Regions from separate parts of the Weizmannia acidilactici genome, predicted to be linked through region 1. Evidence: riboswitches for the same ligand, from Rfam matches in the RefSeq annotation. Region 1 holds a riboswitch; each other region holds the start of a gene.
What was found. A riboswitch is a leader RNA that binds a small molecule or an ion and turns the genes downstream of it on or off. The one in region 1 is predicted to bind S-adenosylmethionine.
Positions count from the first base shown of each region.

Region 2: another riboswitch for S-adenosylmethionine. It lies ahead of GBH70_RS10230 (methionine ABC transporter ATP-binding protein); the one in region 1 lies ahead of GBH70_RS14275 (phosphoadenylyl-sulfate reductase).
Region 3: another riboswitch for S-adenosylmethionine. It lies ahead of GBH70_RS13150 (assimilatory sulfite reductase (NADPH) flavoprotein subunit); the one in region 1 lies ahead of GBH70_RS14275 (phosphoadenylyl-sulfate reductase).

Region 1 covers NZ_BKZR01000048.1:3,206-10,178, reverse strand. Annotated here, with positions in the region: gene GBH70_RS14285 (inorganic phosphate transporter) at 1-315, opposite strand, end outside; gene GBH70_RS14280 (inorganic phosphate transporter) at 330-956, opposite strand; gene GBH70_RS14275 (phosphoadenylyl-sulfate reductase) at 962-1,690, opposite strand; SAM riboswitch class I at 1,801-1,906, opposite strand; gene GBH70_RS14270 (glycosyl hydrolase family 28-related protein) at 2,045-3,475, shown strand; gene GBH70_RS14265 (amino acid ABC transporter ATP-binding protein) at 3,908-4,630, opposite strand; gene GBH70_RS14260 (amino acid ABC transporter permease) at 4,627-5,283, opposite strand; gene GBH70_RS14255 (basic amino acid ABC transporter substrate-binding protein) at 5,376-6,179, opposite strand; gene GBH70_RS14250 (NAD-dependent succinate-semialdehyde dehydrogenase) at 6,364-6,973, opposite strand, start outside.
Region 2 covers NZ_BKZR01000025.1:2,223-9,195, forward strand. Annotated here, with positions in the region: gene GBH70_RS10210 (MATE family efflux transporter) at 59-1,405, opposite strand; gene GBH70_RS10215 (ParM/StbA family protein) at 1,818-2,996, shown strand; gene GBH70_RS10220 (hypothetical protein) at 3,008-3,571, shown strand; gene GBH70_RS10225 (ABC transporter ATP-binding protein) at 3,699-4,478, shown strand; SAM riboswitch class I at 4,569-4,676, shown strand; gene GBH70_RS10230 (methionine ABC transporter ATP-binding protein) at 4,749-5,789, shown strand; gene GBH70_RS10235 (methionine ABC transporter permease) at 5,779-6,441, shown strand; gene GBH70_RS10240 (MetQ/NlpA family ABC transporter substrate-binding protein) at 6,516-6,973, shown strand, end outside.
Region 3 covers NZ_BKZR01000039.1:18,741-25,713, reverse strand. Annotated here, with positions in the region: gene cysI (assimilatory sulfite reductase (NADPH) hemoprotein subunit) at 1-115, opposite strand, end outside; gene GBH70_RS13150 (assimilatory sulfite reductase (NADPH) flavoprotein subunit) at 133-1,944, opposite strand; SAM riboswitch class I at 2,144-2,244, opposite strand; gene GBH70_RS13145 (nuclear transport factor 2 family protein) at 2,369-2,734, opposite strand; partial or broken gene GBH70_RS13140 (GNAT family N-acetyltransferase) at 3,370-3,844, shown strand; partial or broken gene GBH70_RS13135 (alpha/beta hydrolase) at 4,310-4,956, opposite strand; partial or broken gene GBH70_RS13130 (GNAT family N-acetyltransferase) at 4,991-5,402, opposite strand; gene GBH70_RS13125 (MOSC domain-containing protein) at 5,423-6,070, opposite strand; gene GBH70_RS13120 (hypothetical protein) at 6,550-6,819, shown strand.

The DNA of each region.
Region 1 (6,973 bases):
GAATTTTATGAAAGATTGGATCAAAAAATATGAAACGACCATGGACAACACCGGGGAAACAAACCATATCCTTAATATAATCGTAATGATCGGCTGTTTCCAAGCCGCCTGGCCGTTTTTCGCGGCACTGACACCGGCAATGGCCGAAGTGGTCACCTGCGTAATCGGAATCGGCAGGCCGTACAGCGAGGCAAGCGTCACAAGCACGCCCGAAACCCCGGAGATGGCAATGCCGTTTCCGACCGAAAGCCTGACAATTCTTTTGGCGCTTGTTTCAAAGACCCGGCCGCCCAAAGTCAAGACCCCGGCCACCATCAGCAAAGCACCCCTCAACACACCGATTTCTTGTGGAACGAGCCCCGCCCGACAAGCGGCCCGATCGCATTGCCGACATTGTTCATTCCGGCCGCATAAGCCTCAAGGCATCCGGTAATGATCAACACGATCGAAAAAAATTTCCCCGTTTTCGGGCCGAGCACGTTTTTTTCCTTAAAAATCCGGTTTCCGGCTTTTACAAGCAAATAAGTGACAAACATCGCGGCAACCGGGACAATAAACCAAAAAGCAACAATCGTAAACAGCATTTTCAGATGGAGCGACTGGTACGCAAGCCCGGCACCGACGATCGCCCCGACCGTCACTTCGCTCGTCGACAGCGGAACGCTCAACAGGTTCGAAATAAAAAGCGTCCCCGCCGAAGAAGCCAGCACGATCAGCACGACTTCAGGAGTTAGAATATGTTCCGGGATAATCGATTTGCTCAATGTTTTAACAACAGGCCCACTGCTGAAAACCGCACCCGCAAACAACGCAGCCGAGCAAATGATGAGCGCCGCCCTTTTTGATTTGACGGCCCCCGCCACGTATGAGACGCTCATTGATGCCGCAGAGCCGCTTGCCCCGATGTTATACGCGAAGAAATAGGCCATGACAAATGACAAGATGATGATGAGCAAATCCGTTAATCCCCTTTCTTTACCGTATGTAGCCCGCATTCGGTTTTGTTGAATCCCACCCATCTTCCTTCACGCGAATCGCCGTTCCCGACTGCACGCGTGCACGGGAAGCAGCCGATGCTCGGGTAGCCCTGGTCATGCAGTTCATTGTACGGTAAAACATTGGACCGGATATACTGCCAGACGTCGTCCCATGTCCAATAAATGAGCGGGCAGATTTTGATAGAATGGAACCGTTCATCCCGATTGACAAAATTGGTGTTCCGCCTTGTCGGAGACTGCTCGCGCCTTAAGCCCGATATCCAGGCGGCCGCCCCCTGTAATGTTTCTTCAAGCGGCTTGACTTTGCGGAGATAGCAGCATTGGTCCGGGTCACGTTTCCACAGGGCGGAGCCGTATTGCGCCGCCTGTTCGTCGAGCGTGAGGGACGGTTTTTTCATCCGTATATTCAAATCCGGATATTTTTTCTTCACTTTTTCAATCAAATCGTATGTCTGCGGAAAATGCAGATCGGTGTCCAAAAAAACGATGTCCGCATCTTTCCTGACTTTTGAAATTAAATCAATGAGCACAATCCCTTCGGCGCCAAAACTGCACGCATATACAACCGATTTGCCGTATATGCGGTAGGCCCATTGCAAAACTTCCAAAGCTCCCTTTGTATCATCTTCCGGCACGAAATCCGCAAACGGATCGGCGGTAAACTGTTCATAAGTGAGACGCGCTTGTTCCACCCTCTATTCCCCTCTTTCTTATTCGACTACTAAGAATTAAACCATAAAAAAACTTCTTACCCCAAAGTAAGAAGACATCCGGCAACTGTATTTAACACAGTATAGGCATCTTCTTATCTTTCAGGCATCCACCTGCAGGAATTGGCACAGTGTTCCGGTTCCGAACCTGCTGCCGAGGCTTCACAGGGCCTATCCCTCCACCTCTCTTGATAAGAAAACCATGAATATGAACTTGAAAATCATTTTATACCTTCTAACCCTATTCGTCAACTAAAAATTCAGACAAGGAAAAAAAGACCCATTCTTTTGACTGGATGATGCAGCAAATTGACATAGGGAGGAAAAAATGGCTGAATGGAAGCAAGACGAGGTGAAAATATGATGCATTTGGACAAACACCACGAACCAAGAACAAACGGAACATTACTGCGGCAACTCTCCCGCCGGCCGTTTCAACTGAACAGGCTGATTGAAGAAAACCTGCAGCTTTTTCAGATGTATTGCAATCCCAATTTTCCAAAGCCGTTTTCCTTCTCGCACCTGCTCTTGAACCGGAAATACCCTGTTGGACCATGCAAGACCTTCGCAGACGATAGCGGACTTGTTTACCCTGAATGGAAAACGGAACTGGACAAGGAATACAATAGGCTCCTTGAAACGGCCAATCGCGAAGTGAACATCCTTGACTTCGGCGCGATCGGGGACGGAAAAACCGACAGCACAACGGCGTTTCAAAAAGCAATCGGCAGCGGGCGGGTAAAAGTGATCGTGCCCGCGGGTACTTTTCTCGTCAAAGGGCTCAAGCTTCCTTCATGGACATGCCTGATCGGCCGCGGGAAAGGTGTTACAACGATCAAATTCCACCCGGGTGCGCCGAAAAAAACGCGGCTCGTCCAAAATGCCGACTTCCGGTACGGCAATGACCATATTCTCGTAGAAGGCCTGACGCTTGATTGGAATGTGGAAAGGCTCGGTCAAGCAGAAAAAACTTCGGCCGGAAACAACCGGTCGAGCTGCCTTACTTTTGCTCACGTCACGTACGGCTGGGTGAAAAACGTGGAAGCTGTCAATGCTGGCCTGCACGGCTTTGATGTGTCATCCACCCGCTATCATTATTTGGGCGACGGGTTCCTTGCCCCCGGGAGAAGCCGTTATATATGGCTCGACGGCATCACTGCAAGCGGGTTCGGAGATGATGGCATCACAACCCACCACAGCGACTATATTTTTATTTCAAACTCGTACTGCTTCCATCCGAGCGGCAGGGCCCATACGGAAGGTTTTTCCAACTCCAACGGCATTGAAATTGATGACGGCTCCCGCTATGTGTGGCTTTGCAATAACGCCACAACCGGTTGCTTCGGCGGCGTGGAAATCAAAGCCCACCACAATGCATCGGCCGCTTCCCATGTCCATATTTACGGCCATCTTTCGGTCCGGGACAACCGTTCTTTTAATTTCCGGCACATCGGCCACCATAAAGGGAAAGATGCCAATTCGAAAAGCGCCAACCATATTGTCGCGGCAAATCTTGTCTCTATTGCACCGGTTTTTACCGATTTATATAAAGATTCCACACCGCGCAGCCTCGTCGTTTCCGCATACCAAAATGTTGTAATCAACGGGCTCACCGCAATCGGCGACCCGGATTACGATTTTAAAGGTAATCCCGTGATCGCCATCCAATACCGGGCAAAAAACGTTGTCCTGAAAAATATTAACATCAGCGGGTTTAAAAATGCAAAACGGATAAAAGGCAAAGACAGATGCGTGTTGGTAAAGTGACTGCAGGGAGTTTCCGACATTTACGCTGGTCATTTGGCTTATCAGGTATAAATTTTAATTTTTTAAAGCTGTGAATGGGATAATTGGTCCTAATAGGGCTTCTATGAACCATAACTCGCTTTTCGTTCTTGGTTAACGGTCTTGATGAGGCATCTCGGAACCATCACACGGCTTTCATTTTTTGCTAATGGTCTTGTTGTGGCGTCTCAGAACCATTACACCATTTCAATTCCAAGCTTTCGGTCCCGAGGCGGATTCTCGGAATCATTACACGGCTTTCATTTTTTGCTAATGGTCTTGTTGTGACTTCTCAGACCATATCATGGCTTTAATTCCGGGTTAATGATCCGTAGTGGTAAGCATGCCATTCTTCCCTCTATGTAAAAAGGCTGCTCCGAAAGCCTCGGATCCTGCTTTCGGGGCAGCCCCTTCTTACAGCACCTTGCTCAAGAATGCTTTTGTCCGTTCTTCCTGCGGGTTTTCGAACAGTTCCTGCGGCGTGTTTTCTTCGACAATATAGCCGCCGTCCATAAACAGGACGCGGTCCCCGACTTCTCGGGCAAAGCCCATTTCATGCGTGACGACGACCATTGTCATGCCGTCTTTTGCCAGGCTCCTCATGACTTCGAGCACTTCCCCGACCATTTCCGGGTCAAGCGCAGACGTCGGTTCATCAAACAACATGATTTTCGGTTCCATCGCAAGCGCGCGGGCGATCGCAATCCGCTGCTTTTGCCCACCCGATAACGAATCCGGATACGCGTCCGCTTTTTCTTCGAGCCCAACTTTGCGCAAAAGTTCAAGCGCCTTCTGCTTTGCTGCTTCTTTTGAAAGCTTCCGCACCTTGATTGGAGAAAGGGTAATGTTTTCCAGAACGGTCATATGTGGAAAAAGATTAAACTGCTGGAACACCATGCCGACTTCTGTGCGGATTTTATTGATATTCGTCGACTTATCCGCGATATCAACACCTTCTATGTATACATGGCCGTCTGTGATCGTCTCAAGCAGATTGATGCAGCGCAGGAAAGTCGATTTCCCCGAACCGGACGGGCCGATGACGACGACCACTTCCTGCGGTTTGATCTCGACATTGATGTTTTTCAGCACCTCGTTATCCCCGAAAGATTTTTTCAAATTCACCACTTTGATCATTCTGTTGCCAACCTTCTTTCTATGAAGCGTAAAAGGAAGCTGAGGGAAAGCGTCAAAACGAGATAAAGGAAGGCAGCTGTCAGATACGGCTCCCAAACCCGGTAATACTGCGTTTCCATCGCCTGCGCCCAATATACAATTTCAGGTGCGGCAATAACGGATACGAGCGATGAATCCTTAATGAGTACGATAAATTCATTGCCAAGCGGCGGGATCATCCTTTTAAAAGCCTGAGGCAGAATGACATAGCGCATTGCCTGTACATGGCTGAGCCCAAGCGAACGGGCTGCTTCCATCTGCCCTTTTTCGATGGACTGCACGCCGCCCCGCAAAATTTCCGCCACATACGCGGCTGAGTTAAGCGAAAGGGCAATCACCCCGGCGACAATCCCGTTCGTTTTCCCTAAAAATAGCGGCACAGCGCCGAAGTTGACGATCAAAATTTGCACAAACAGCGGCGTTCCGCGGAAAAACCCGACATAGCACAGGAACGGGAGAGCGAGGATTTTATTCCGTATCATTTCCCCGAGCCCGATCAAGAGCCCTAAAAGCATACCGAACAATATACCCGCCACGGAAAGCCCGATCGTTAAAAGCGTTCCTTTCAACAAATACGGCAAATATTCGATGATGATATCAAAGCGAATATCCATGTGTTTCCTCCCTAGGCCAAAATTGCGCAACCTTAAGTTACGCAATATACAGTTTATGAAGCAGCCGGCGCGCACCGGCTGCACTTGAAAAATTATTTCTGCTGGGCTTTCAGTTTTTGAATATCCGGTTCGGTTTTGAACCATTTTTTATAGATTTTGGTGTAGGTGCCGTTGTCGTAAATTTTATTGATCGCTTTGTCGAAATCCGCTTTCAGTTTGCTGCCTTTCGGGAACATCAGGCCGTAATATTCGGCAGGGAACGCCTTCGTATCTTTGATGACTTTCAGCTTTTTGTCCGGGTTGTTTTTCGCGTATTCCTCCACAACCGTATTATCCGCAACGACCGCATCGGATCCGCCTTCGACCAAATCCATGATGGCCGTTGTGTTTTGCTTGAACTTTTTAATGTTTTTGTTATTTTTTCCAAACAAGCCTTCCAATACTTCCTGGGCGGTCGTTCCGCTTTGGACGGCGACAGTCTTGCCTTTTAAATCCGCCGCGCTTTTAATATCGCTCTTTTCCGGTACTAAAATTTCGTTCGTCGACAGGAAATACGGCACCGAAAAATCATACGTCTGCGCGCGTTCTTTCGTGATCGTAATCGAGGAAATGGCCATATCCGCCGATTTGTTTTTCACTTCGACAAACAAAGGATCCCAGCCGATGTTTTTCAACTGGACCCTGTAGCCGGATTCTTTGGCGAGGGCATTCATGACATCGACGTCAAAGCCGATAATCTGCCCTTTATCCATGTATTCAAACGGCGCATACGCAGCGTTCGTGTCGACTTTGATCGTTTTTTTCGTCTCCGTGCCGCTGCTGGTTTTGCTTAATCCGCATGCCGAAAGCGCCAAAACAAGAATCAATGCAAGCACGGATGCCGCAAATTTCTTCATCTTTTCTCCCCCTGTTTTTTCAATTTTCAAATCTACTCAAATAATAGCATAATGTTGTATGTATTGACAAAATTTATTATAACGTTAAAATTTGAATTGTTTTTTACTTTTGTAAGATTTTCTGACTAAAATTTTTTGATGTGTAAAAAAAGCGGCGGGCCTGCACCCGCTGCTTTTTTGAAGATTACAATCCAAGTGAAATATATTTGACTTCCAAAAATTCTTCGATACCGTAGCGTCCGCCTTCCCTGCCGAGCCCGCTCTGCTTGAAGCCGCCGAACGGAGCCTGCGGGGTGGACGGGAGCCCGTCGTTCAGCCCGACAATGCCGTATTCTAGGCCTTCAGCGATTTTGATGCCTTCCGAAATGTTTTCCGTGAATACATATGCAGCCAGCCCGTAAATCGAGTCATTGGCGCGTTTAATCGCTTCATCGATACCGGCAAATTTCGTCACCGGCGCGAGCGGCCCGAATGTTTCTTCGTTCATGCATAACATGTCATCGGTCACATTGGAAATGACAGTCGGTTCAAAGAAAAGCCCTTCTTTCACACTTCCGCCCGTTTCCACCTTGGCGCCTTTTTCGACCGCGTCTTTCACATGCTTTTCGACTTTTTCAACCGCATTTTTGTCGATCAGCGGCCCGATATCCGTTCCTTCTTCCAAACCGTTGCCGATGCGGAGCGCCTTCACTTTTTCGGTGAATTTTTTTGTAAAAGCTTCATACACTTCTTCCTGTACATAAATGCGGTTGGAGCATACGCAAGTCTGGCCGGCATTGCGGAATTTCGCCGCG
Region 2 (6,973 bases), on a different contig from region 1:
CGCCGCTGGAATTTGAAATCAGGCATTTTTTAACAAAATAGCCCGGCCTATTAAAAGGTCAAGCTCTGAGAAGGGATAATCTTTCCCACGGTTTTGAAAGCCAGCGGCGGGTGGCAAATGTGCCGCGGAACCATTCATCGATTCCTTGGGCAATCCAAATGCCGAGTAGCCCAAGGCCGAAATGCACCCCGAGGAAATAACTTAGGCCGACAGCGAACAGCCACATCGAAAAAATCCCGATCAGAACGGGGAACCGTACATCGCCAGCCGATTTTAACGAGCTCATTAATACAATATTCATCGCCCTTCCCGGTTCAGTGAAGACAATCGCCCAAAGGATTGGAAGGCTGACGGCGAGGATGTCTCCGTTTTCCGTAAACAGGCGCATAACAGGCGATCCGGCCAGCGCGATCGCCAGTGATGTGAGGAACGACGCCGCCATGGCGAGCTTTAATGTTTTCATGCCGCGGTGCAGTGCCCGGTCGTAATCTTTCGCACCGATGTATCGGGCAACAAGCAGCTGTGTGCCGGATGCGATCGCCAGCGTAAATAAATAACAGATCATGGAAATGTTTGTTAAATAGACGCGAGCGGCAAGGGATGCATCGCCAAGCACTGCTATGAACCCTGTAATAACGAGCTGGGAAAATTGGTAAGAAAAGTTCTCGCCGGCAGACGGGACGCCGATCTCGAGCAGTGCACGGATATCCCCTTTCTTCAGAGTGACAATATCTTTGATCCCCATTTTGAGCTCCAACCTGTGGTACACAAGAAATAGAAGCGCAGAAACGGCAAATACGCGCGCGACGACGATGGCCCACGATACGCCCGCCACGCCGGTTACCGGAAGGCCGAAAATGCCCGAAATCGCCAAAATGTTGCCGATAATGCTGATGAAATCCATCAAAACCGTCACAAACATGGACTCCTTCGTATAACCGTGGCTTCTCAAGACGGCGCTCAATGCCAAGGAGATGGATTCCAGGAACAGTGATGCCCCGCATATTTTTACAAAAGTAAGGCCGTAATCATAAACCTTCCCGTGGATATCAAAAAACCCGAGAAGGTTCCGGCCAAAGAAAAAGACGATCAGCCCGACGGCAAGCCCGAACCAAAAATTCAACCCGAATGCGGAGTGTGCCACTTGGCGCGCTTCCCGGATTTTTCCGGCCCCTAGGTTTTGGCCAATTAAAATGACGGCGCCGATAGACGTCACATTAAAGATGAGAATGAACATATTTAACAACTGGTTGGCAACGCCCACCCCGGCAGCGGCATTGTCGGAATAGTGGCTGAGCATGAGCGTTGCAATGATCCCGATCCCCATATGCAGGGAAAGTTCAATAAAAAGCGGCCAGGAAATTTGGAACAAGGTTTGGTCCTTGTAGTGCTGTTGTTCTTCCAATGCTTTATCCCCTTTTATCAATGATATTTTTCTATATGTATACGCCGGGTTCCGTTGCCATCCGGCATGTATTTCTCTTCAATACTAGAAACATTGTAATCCTTATTAGAACGCTGTCAATCTACAGGTACTGAAATATCTTGACTTTTTTATAGATAGGATGTTTTTCGGGAAAAAGACTTAAAAAAGCTTTGTTTGCATGTTTACGAAAAGGCAAACAATTGCATGCAAAAATGCAAACATGTTTACAAACATGCAAACACCCCGGTATGATTGGATTTTTGAAAAGTTTACAAAATGCAAACATGTTTACAATTCTATTAAAAAAGTTCAGACTATTGATTATTTTCATAGACTCTTATATTCTATAGAGTAAGTAACAGAAGAAAGCGCTATAAGGGAGGAAAAATGAATGGGAAAGACCCGGATTGCAGCGGTTGATGTGGGCAACGATTCTTTAAAGGCGATTTTTGGAAAACTGGAATATGAACTCAATATTCCGAACGTAATTGCTAGAGATATTGAAGACCGGCCGGTGATCGGCATAGAGGAATTGGACAACAAAAATCCGCTCGAAGGCATCCATGTGAAAGTCCACTCCCCTGCCTTGAAAGAAAATAATGTAATTTACCGTGTCGGGGAGCTTGCGACAAAAAGTGATAATGCAACAGAACTTGACCCGGGCAGCAGCAAATCGGAAGAAGACCAGACGCTCGTCATGCTCTTTACAAGCCTGGCGCTTGATGCTGTAAGGGAAGAAAATGCAAAAGTTTTTACAAAAAACAAAAATGTCATTGATGCCAGTTATACCCTCGGGACAGGCCTGCCGCTCCGCGAAGTGAAAGAAGGGAAAGATGCGGGCTACCGGTCGCAGCTGCTCGGATCTGTCCATCAGGTGGAGTTTCTCGTGACGCCAAAGTACCAGGGATTAAAAGTAAATCTTAAATTTGATGAAGTAAAAGTCTACCCGGAAGGTTTTGCGGCATTCATCAACCTTGTCATGGATAATGATTTAAATATTATCAACCGGGATCTCATTGATAAACGGATCTTAATCCAGGATATCGGCGGATTGTCGACAGATATTGCCGTGATCAAAAACAGGACGGTCGATGATGACCGGGCGCAGGGATTTAACCTCGGCGTTTCGGAAGCGCTTGAGCAAATCCGCGAAGAAATCCGGGTGAAATACGGGGTTGAATTGGACAGCCGGCGTGATGTGGTGGACATTATCACGAAAAAGCATGACCGCAATCATATCATGGTAAAAGGCAGCCGGACAAGCGTCCATGATATTACCGACCGCGTCCTGTTTGACCTTGCCAAAAAACAGTACCGCTTGCTCCGGAATGTCTGGCAGAAAAACTCGCAAACGGAAATTTGCTATTTTGTCGGTGGCGGTTCCGTTGTCCTTAAAGATTATTTAAAAACGTTAAACAACAATTTGGATGGGTACAACATCGATTTCTTTGAAGACGAAAAAGAAAGCATTTGGATGATGGCGAATGCCTACTACAAATTAATTTCGGATTATGTGAGGAAAAACATTAAACCGGAAGACAAAGGAAAGAAACCTGTCGAATCCAAATAAGGTGAAAAGGCATGGAAAAACAAAGTGAGATGAAGAGGGGACAGACGATTGCTTTCCGGATCCCCTCGGACACACCCGACCATATTTTAAGGGAACTCCAAAAGCTGAAAGAAAAAGAAAGAAGGAATTTTTCAAGAAAAATTGCCGAATACGTGGTACAAGGCATCAACCAATCGCTGGTAAAAGAAAAAGAAACGATCACGATCCCGCTTCCCCGGAAGCTGTCGAAAGCCCAGCATGACTGGCTCAAGCATGAACACTCGGAAGCGATGTTGGGCAGCATCGTCTACCAGCTGATCCAGGATCCACTACGGGTGACGTCGCTGTTTGCCGCGTTGGCAAGCAAATCGACAAATATTGACGAAGCCCTGTATTTGCAGGAAGACCTCCCGGAAATAGGGGCGCCGGATAAGACGGAAACAGCGAACGCTGCTGCCCCCGGCACGGTACAGGATGATCTCGATGCTTTCGACTGGAGGACGGCGGTGCAGGAACAGGCTGCCGCGGAAGAACCGGAAAAAGAAGAGGACCTGGAAGATCTGCTTGGAGACTTTCTGGCCAGCATGAATAAATGAAAAGGGTTTTCCACGCTGTCTTGTATGAAAAAGGGCGCCCCAGAGTCAATGATTGACTTTAAGGGTAGCCCCTTTTCATTTTAAGAAATAGTACTATAATGAAAATTAAAAAAAGGGGATGGCAAAGATGGAAAACATCATTGAACTTTCTGGGGTAAGTTTTATGCGGGACGGCAAAAAACTGCTTTCGGATATTAACTGGACCATCCAAAAAGGGGAACACTGGGCTGTCCTTGGTTTAAACGGTTCCGGAAAAACGACTTTGCTCAATATGATCAACGGATATATCTGGCCGACAACCGGCAGCATCCGGGTGCTCGGGCAGACATTCGGAAAAACAAGCCTGCCGGAGCTAAGAAAATCGATCGGCTGGGTGAGTTCGTCGATTCAGGAAAGGATTCCGCGCACCCAGCTTGCCCGCCATGTCGTCATCAGCGGGAAGTATGCCTCAATTGGATTGTATGAGGAATTTACCAAAGAAGACGAAGACAAGGCCATCCACCTGATGGAAAAATTAAATTGCGTTGGTCTTGCGGACAGCCCGTATGAACAATGCTCGCAGGGGGAAAGGCAGAAACTGCTGATTGCACGCGCGTTAATGGCGGAGCCGCGCATCCTGATTTTGGACGAGCCTTGCAACGGGCTGGATCTGTTTGCCCGGGAAATCCTGCTGAAAAGCGTTGAAGAGCTGGCTGGTGATCCAAACGGGCCGGCATTGATTTACGTAACGCACCATCCGGAGGAAATTTCGCCGGTATTCCAAAAGACTTTGCTGCTCAGGCGCGGGGAAGTGTTTCAACAGGGGGACACTTCCGATATGATTGAAAAAACATCGCTCTCCCGCTTCTTTGAACATGAAATCCATGTGGAATGGCGGGGGAACCGGGCTTCATTTCAACTCGTTTGATTTTTGGAAAAATGATGTAAAGAAAAAATATAAAATATGAATTGACAAATCCCTAGTCGTCCACTAATATTTAAAGTATAACAAATGAATAACTTATCAAGAGAGACTGAGGGACAGGCCCAATGACGTCCAGCAACCTTCAAAGCTGCTTTGAAAGGTGCTAATTCCTGCAGAATGTTTCATTCTGAAAGATAAGTCACTTTTACGGCAAACCTCTTTCGAATGAAAGTGGTTTTTTTTTGCCTGAAGCTTACAAAAGGAGATTTTCACATGCTGGTATTAGATGATATTCATAAAGTGTATGGCAAAGGAAAGGAGAAAAAGGTCGAGGCTTTAAAGGGTATCAACCTGCGCGTTGAAAAAGGGGAAATTTTCGGCGTAGTCGGATACAGCGGTGCCGGAAAAAGTACGCTCATCAGATGCGTGAACCTTTTGGAACGGCCGACATCAGGAAAAGTCCTGATTAACGGGGTTGACCTTCTCGCCCTTTCACCGAAAGAACTGCGGAATCAGCGAAAAAAAATCGGGATGATTTTCCAGCAGTTTAACTTGCTCCAATCGAAGACGATTTTCCAAAACGTGGCCATGCCGCTTGTGCTTGAACACCGCCCGAAGGAAGAAATCAAAGCGAAAGTGACCGAGTTATTATCTTTTGTCGGTTTGGAAGACAGAATGAACCATTATCCGGAACAATTATCGGGCGGCCAAAAGCAAAGGGTTGGTATCGCGCGCGCATTGGCAACCGATCCGGACATCCTGCTCTGCGATGAAGCAACGTCGGCCCTTGACCCGAACACAACCGAAGCAGTGCTCGATCTTTTGCGGAAAGTCCGCGACGAGCTCGGCATCACCATTTTAATGATCACGCATGAGATGAATGTCATCCGCGATGTTTGCGATAAAGTAGCGGTGCTGGATGGTGGGAAAATTGTCGAGCAGGGTCCTGTCATCGATATTTTTACAGAACCGAAAACACAGATTGCGAGAAGCTTCGTCAAAACGGTTCTCAATGACTCGATCCCGAAGTCGGTGCAAAAACTGATTGATGAGAGCAGCAAGGAAAACCCGCACGGCATCTATCGGATTCTGTTTAAAGGGGCATCCACCAATGTGCCGCTTTTGTCAAATACCGCGAAACATTTTTCCGTTGATTTGAATGTGCTCCACGGCATGATCACCGAACTCCAGGGCATTCCTTTCGGAAATCTGCTTGTTGAGCTGAAAGGCGATCGTGAAGAGATAGAGCGTGCCATCCAGTACATTCGGGAACATGACGCGATCATCAGGGAGGTGGAACAAAATGGCATTTGATTGGTCATGGTTTTGGCCGGAATTTTTCACGGCAATTAACCAAACACTATACATGGTCATTGTATCCTTAATCATTTCTATTATCATCGGGATTCCAGTCGGCGTCATTCTCGTTATTACCCGGGAAAACGGGATTTTGGAAAATAAATGGATTTTCAATATTTTAAACGTCATTATCAATATTTTCAGATCTATTCCTTTTATCATTTTAGTTGTCGCGATCATCCCGTTTACCCGCCTTATTGTCGGAACGGCGATCGGAACAACGGCAGCAATCGTCCCGCTTGTCCTGTATACGGCTTTTTATATCGGGCGGCTTGTTGAAAGCTCCCTCCTGGAGGTCGATAAAGGCACAATTGAACTCGCCCAGTCCATGGGGGCAACGCCTTGGCAGATCATTTGGAGGTTTTTGCTTCCGGAAGCTTTGGCATCCATTGTCCTGAATTTAACGATTGCGACAATCGGACTGATCGGTGCATCCGCGATGGCAGGGGCTGTCGGGGCTGGCGGGGTCGGCGATTTGGCGATTACGTACGGCTACAACCAGTTCCAAACAGGGGTCATGATTATTACGGTTGTTACACTGATCGTCCTGGTACAGCTTGTTCAGACATTAGGGAATTTCTTATCCAGGAAGATTAGGAGAAAATAAGCTTGCATGGCATTGACCACTGTGAATAAGGTTTACACCTTTCAATAAAAATATTTTCAGGGGGATTTATCACTATGAAAAAATTTGCCATTATTTTATTGGGCCTCATTCTTGTTTTGGCAGGATGCGGAACCAAGAACAATTCAAGTAGCAGCACCACCACCAAGACGATCAAAGTGGGGACAACCACTTCTGAAGTGCCGACTTGGACATTGATCCAAAAACTTGCGAAAAAGAAAAACATCAATATTAAGATTGTCCGTTTTGATGATTACGTACAGCCGAACCTCGCTTTAAACGACGGGGAAATTGACATTAACGCATTCCAAACGGTTGTTTATTTCGATGATTTTATTAAACAGCGCAACTTGAAGCTTTCTGCAATCGGTACAACAAATATTTGGCCGATGGGCATTTACTCGAAAAAATATAAAAAGGTAAGCCAAATCAAAGACGGAGACCAAATCGTCATTCCGAAAGACCCGACAAACCTGGGCAGGGCATTATTGCTGTTGCAAAAAGCCGGTTTGAT
Region 3 (6,973 bases), on a different contig from region 1:
CGTCATCCGAAATGGCGCCGGTTAAAGTGTCTTTAAGTCCCTCCGCAATTGTTCCCCTTAAAAATCGGCTGTTTTCTTTTATTGTTTCAAGCGGATCAAGTTTTTTACCAGACATTATTCTGCTCCTTTCTGTTAATAAACATCACGCTGGTAACGTTTTTGCTGGCGCATGTCTTTTAAATAACCTTCTGCTTCTTCCCTCGTCATATTTCCTTCTTTTTCAAGAATTTCGATCAAAGCTTCATGGACATCGCGAGCCATATGCTTCTCATCGCCGCAGACATAAACATAGGCACCGTCTTCCAGCCACGCATAAAAATCTTTGCTCTTTTCAAACATCCGGTGCTGGACATATACTTTTTCCTCCTGGTCGCGGGAAAAAGCAACGTCCATCCGCTCGAGCACACCGTTTTTCATCCAGTTTTGCCAATCGAGCTGATAAAGAAAGTCGGTCGAAAAATGCTGGTCGCCGAAAAACAGCCATGTTCTTCCGGTAATGCCTTCCGCTTCCCTTTCCTCCAAGAATGAACGGAACGGCGCGACACCGGTGCCCGGCCCGATCATGATAATTGGCGCATCCTGGTCAGCCGGGAGTTTGAAATTCGGATTCCGGTGGACGTAAACCGGCAGGCGGTCGCCCGGCTTAACCCGGCCGGCAATTTGCCCGGAGCAGACGCCCGAACGCAGCCTTCCGTTTGCCTCAAACCGGTCTAAGGCAATCACAAGATGCACTTCGTCCGGATTCGCTTTATAACTGCTTGCGATCGAATAAAGCCGCGGCGGCATTTTCCGGAGGATTTTCACAAAAACTTCCGGTTTCACTTTTTGCGGCGGGAAATCTTCCACCAAATCGACCAGATCACGGCCGTTAAGATAAGCTTTTGCCTCATCTTCCTTTTCGAGCAATGTCGCCAAAGCGCTGTTTTCGAAAAGCGTTCCCGCCTGCTGGAGCAGTGGTTTTGTTAATCTCGTAATTTCATAGTGGTAAAGCAAAGCTTCCCTTATCGGCAGGACATCGCCTTTTTTATTGATCGTGACCGGTTCCTCAGGGTTCCAGTTCAGCTTTTGGATCAGCCGGTCAACCAGTTCCGGTTCATTTTCCGGATAGATCCCTATGCTGTCCCCAGGTTCAAACGTGAAGTTTGATCCTTCAAGCGACAATTCAAGATGATGTGTCTCTTTATTCGAACCTTCCCAGTTTAAATTGATATTTTCAAGTACTTCCGCATGGAATGGATTGGATTTTGAAAAAGCGGTTTCCTGCGCTTTTGGAGCTGCCCCTGCAGTCTCTCCGCCTGCTGGATACAGGCTTTCGGACGCCTCCAGCACGCCTGTAACGCCTTCAAACCACTCCGCTGCCGATTCCTCATAATCGACATCGCAATCAACACGCGGATAAAACCGTTCTCCGCCCAACTCTTCCAATTTTTTGTCGATATCTTTTCCGGTTTTGCAGAAAAATTCATAAGACTGGTCCCCGAGTGCCAATACAGAAAACTTGACTCCATCCAGTTTCGGGGCTTTTCTGCTGTGGATCAATTCATAAAAAGATAAGGCGTTGTCCGGCGGATCCCCTTCTCCCTGAGTGCTTGTGATGATCAACAGGTGTTTGGCATTCTTTAAATCTCTCGGTTTTACAGCATCCAACGGTGAAAAAGATACTTTGAACTGTTTTTCTTTCAACTTAGCGGAAAATTCTTCGGCAAGGGACTGGGCATTTCCGGTCTCTGAACCGTAAAGAACCGTAACTTCTTTCGTAGCAAGCTGCACTGTTTTTTCCGCAACTGCAACGGAACCTGTATCATTCGCCGCTTGTTCAGCGAGCGGATAAGTTAAATAACCGCTCAACCACAATTTTTGCTGATCCGATAAGGTTTCCAGCAATCGGTTCAATTGTTCTGCCTGTTCTTTACTAAATGGGCTGTTTTGTACGCTTAATGGCAAGATTTCCACCTCACACAAACTTGTTTTATCGCAATGCCTTATATGTATGTTTGTGTTATCTATCGATTCTTAATCCAAATAGACAGGGATGTTTACTTGGATTTGCAGTAACAGCTACCTCCTTGTTTTTGTGCCTATCCCACTAAAAAACCCTTCTTACCGAAAGATAAGAAGAGTTGCGATCCACGCGATTCAACTATTCTTATCTTTCAGACAAATGTCTGCAGGAATTGGCACAGTGTTTTTCAACCTGTTGCCGAGGTTTCAAAGGGCCCTTCCCTCCACCTCTCTTGATAAGAAGTAATAAAAATTATTTAGAAATCATTGAAAACTATTATATAGTTAATTTGCCCAATAGTCAATTATTTTTCGAAAACATATTTGGAAATTGTCTTATAAATGTTGTGTTCCGCGGTTCGGATGGTCAGTTTGAATCACCCGTCTTCGTTCCTTGGTGGAAACGCATCTTCCACTTGCCTTCTGTATGCTTCCATATCGAGCTGCGCAGGGAATGCTGCCCGTTTTCTTTATTAAAAATATGGTAAGTCACAAGTACAATTTCTTCGGACAAGGGATGGATTTCAAAATCACTCAAAACCATTTCCACCTTTCCGATTCCCTCTTCCCCGATTTCCTCGTTTTTGTATAAAATTTTTCCGGAACTGCCGATCTCGAAAAAATTGTCGGCAAGCAATTTTTTTAGTTCTTCCCGTGATCCCCGGACTTCCGGCTGTAATAATTTTTCTTCTAGCTGCTCTAAGTGTTCTTTTAATGAAAGTTGATTAACCATGTTTATTCATCTCGCATTTTTTAATAATTGTACCAAATAATGTGCAAAAATACAGTTGGCATTTTTAATTTTGTTGAGAGTTCGGTAATATTTAATGGGAAGATGTTTATACCCCACGGGAACGGGCGCGGCCTTCCCGCCATCATTACCGGTGCCGGCCCAAAAGCCCCTTTTAAGCAGAAATGTTACTCAAATGGTCTTTATAAAGCTTCTAAGGACTGTTTCAGGAGTTTTATTTTGCTCGAACGGTCCTGACAAAGCTTCTTAAAACCATTTCTTCGGGAAAATTTTCCTCTAACGTGGCTGGCCCAAAAATCGGTAAACAGACTTAGGGGTCCTTTTTTATCGAAGAATGTTGATGATCGAGAAATTCACGCACTTTCCGCTTTTCACACGCATCGCTAGCCTCCTCGCTCGTACCTTAGCACGAGGGGGCTCTTCTTGCTCGCTTATCCCGCAGGAGTCTCGTAAATTTCGCGATCATCAACAGGTAAGATTCCATATGCTATATTTTTATTGGATGTGCAGTTATCGCGCTCCTGGGCACCATGCTGCCGATAAAGCCCCTGCCGCAAAGCGGTTGGGAAATGGAATATCAAAATAACTTAAAGCTATAAAAATAATGGGGTGGGAAAATGAATGTCATTCCAAAAAGCGATATGCCGGAAGCTGTTGTAAGTGCATTTTTTACCAAACATTGGGATGCTCGGAAATGGTGATTTCAAGCGGCATATATAAATGTGACAAACTGGATGGTTTTGCCGCAGTCAGCGAAGATAACAAGATGATTGGTTTAGTTACTTATATAATAAGAGAAAACGAATGCGAGATGATCTCACTGGACAGTATCGTGGAAGACAAAGGAGTCGGATCCGCCCTCCTGAAGGAAGTTGAAAAAGCGGAAAAAGAAAAATCATGTTCGCAAATCAAACTGATCACAACGAATGATAATTTGCATGCGCTGAAGTTTTACCAAAAAAAGGGTTACAGGTTGGCCAATTGTTTATAAATGCCGGTGAAGAGGCAAGAAAAAGAAAGCCGGGGATCCCGCTTATTGCAGACAACAGAATACCGATCCGGGATGAAATACTGTTGGTAAAAAAACTTTAGAAAGAGTGGGCAATCACGGCTGAATATGTAAAAGAATCCAGAAAATTTATTGTAAGCATACCAATTATTTTCGCCGGCTCAACCGTCATTGTCATGAACGAAAAGCGCGAGATGTTATTCCAGTTCCGCTCCGATACAAAAGAATGGAGTTTCCGGGCGGGTGCGATGGAAATAGGTGAAAGTTTTGAAGAAACGGAAAGCCCGCGCATTGTATGAGGAAACCGGCCTGCGCGAAAGCATCTTTTCGGTTTGTTGATCTGTTGCCCGGAAAAGAATTATATTTCCGGTATCCAAACAGAGATGAAATAACAATGTCATCGGCGTTTAGATCGCTGAAGGGGCCACAGGCGAATTGGCCATGGAAGACGGCGAGAGCTTACACCTAAAATATTTTTCGCTTAAACAACTGCCTACAATTTGGACGAAAGAGCCAAAATCATTTTAGAAAAGTACATTTAGCCGCCTTCAAGAAGCAATGCATGCTTCATGCACTGCTTCTTTTATTTTTTCCATTATATTGGCCAAGCAGAAATGGACGCTGGCGTATCAAATTCGCCGATTTCCAAAGAATGGTTGCCGTTCGGGATCACTTCGATTTGAAAACGGGTTTGGCGCAGCTGTTCAATTTTGTCAATATCAAAATGCAGGTCCTGATCCCCGATCACGAGCAGGCCGGCATGTCCGCTTTTCAAAAGCGATTCAAAAACCGGTACAATATTTAACAGCGGTGTAAGCAAAATTTTCGAACCGGAAAAACCCTGCCTTTTCATCAGTGCATTCGCGATGGAAATCGTCCCGAGCGACTTTCCGAGAAAAACACTATCTTGATATTCCCCGTTTTGGAGCACTTCTTCGATCACCGTATCAATGTCAGCCATAAGCGTTTCCGTAACGTCCTCAAGCGGCTTTTTCAGCAGATCGGCTTCATACGCGTAATGGATCTGGACAACATCGATACGGTTTTCCAACATCACCATCGTAGCATAGTAAAGGAGCGGTTTTTCGTATGTATACCCGTCGCCGGAGAACATGAAGCAAATCCGATCAGAATCTGTTTTGGCATGCGTATAGCGGATTGGATGACCCGTGTGTAAAACTTTATTTTCGGCCATAATTTGGATGTGCTTTCTCCCCTTTCATGTAAGGTTATTCCAAATACTCGTCCGCCAAGCTTTCACGAAGATAATGCGCCATACCGGTTTTAATTTTTTTAAAGCCAAATTTTCGGTAAAATGCTTCATTTCCCGATGGTGGAGATCAAATGGACGCAGGAAACACCGCGCAGTTCACGAAGCAAATATTCCATGATGTACCTTGCGACGCCGCGGCCTTGAAAATCGCGGTGTACGACGACATCGTAAATGGCAGCATTAAAAACGCAGTCTGACAGTGCCCGGCCAAAACCGACAATCCTGCTCCGACGCCAATGCAGTCACATTGCTTGAAAAACCTGTGTAATGATCGCTTTCGTATGATTATTCCAGCCGACAGATTGATAGATTTCTACCATTTCATCCAAATTTGCCTGTGAAAAATCATCAAGAATTTTAATGTCCAACAGATCGTTTTCCTCTCCACTTATTGTTGATACAATAATTTCCGAAACGGCTTCCGCCAAGCTTCGGCCAGCGCTTCTACGCTTAAAATTTCCGCCATCGCAGCATAATTCGTCTTATCATGATATCTGATTTGATTGAGATACAAAATGGAAAGCTGCTTTTCCCCTTTTTCCAGCAAAATGAACCGATCATTTTTTTGGACAAAGCCTTCTTTCAAGACGCGCATGTAAAAGCCGGTATAGCCGGTTTCTATGATATCAGCCGGAAAACGATCCAATTCGTATCTTGCCGCAATTTTATAGCACGGTTCACGCGGCTGGGACACTTGTACAACCGCTTCCCCCATTTGAAAAACATCCCCGATATGTATATCCGCTTCCGTCAGCCCGGAAAGTGTAATATTTTCGCCGAACGCCCCGGGTTCAAACGTGCGGTTGAACTTTTTTTCCCATACAGGAAAATGGTCAGCAATATAGACACAGACCGCCTTGTCTTCGCCTCCGTGATGGACGATATCCGCCTGCTCGTCGCCCTCAAAATTGATTTTTGCTAAAAAAACCGGGCCGTCCTGCGGTGCTTTAAAAATCCCGCTCTGCACAACTTTCTTTTTATACGGCAGTGGCTGCGGTTTGCCAACATTTACCGAAACGACAACGCCCTTTGCCATTCATCATCGCTCCTTTTTAAACTGTTTGTCTAAATTTTACCATAACGGAAATCCGGTTTGATAAACAATTGAAAAAAGAATATGAAAATGGAACGGGATCCCTTAATTTAAACACGAATATTTCACTTTTTCATCAACCGCCCTCATATATTCATTTTTATCTTCCACATGGTTTTCGATATCAAATGGTAATGTTTCCAATACTTCTTTTAACTGGATGTTCCGCTGTTCTTGTCTTGGTGCGAAATCATGCAGTCCCTGAATGCCAGTCGCATTTCACCTGTCTGTCAATCAGATTAAATAACGCTTCCTTATGATGTTGCTGCAGAAATTCTACGTATAGTTGACCATCAATGTTATGATTGAACATCACCATCCCCTGTCAAATTTTACTTTTTTGTGAATTTATAATGCTAAAATTTAATTAAGATACGATGAACCGGAGGATGATATGAAATTTAGAAAAGCTGCACCAAAAGGTGGAAGGGATTGCGAAAGTGCATGTGGATGCGTGGAAAACGACTTACAAAGGGATCGTGCCTGATGCCTGCCTGGACACCCTGACATACGAGGAAAAAATAACACTTTGGAATCAAGTGCTGGCCGATTCCCACCAAACTGTATTTATGACTGAAAATCAAAAAGGGAAAATGATCAGTTTTACCGGCGGCGGTAAAACGAAAGCAAATAAACAAGAAAGCTCCGGTTATTTAATAGCCATCTATATTTTAAAAGAATCCCGGCGCTAAAGTACCTGGCAGGAACTGGTTGAAGCATTATTCACACAAATGAAAAAGAAGGGGTTTGAACCATACTTGTAGATGGATTTGAAGAAACCCCTCCCGTTATTTCTATGAAAAAAGAAACAACAACCATTGGAGATTCCGATCTCGGTCAGCCGGT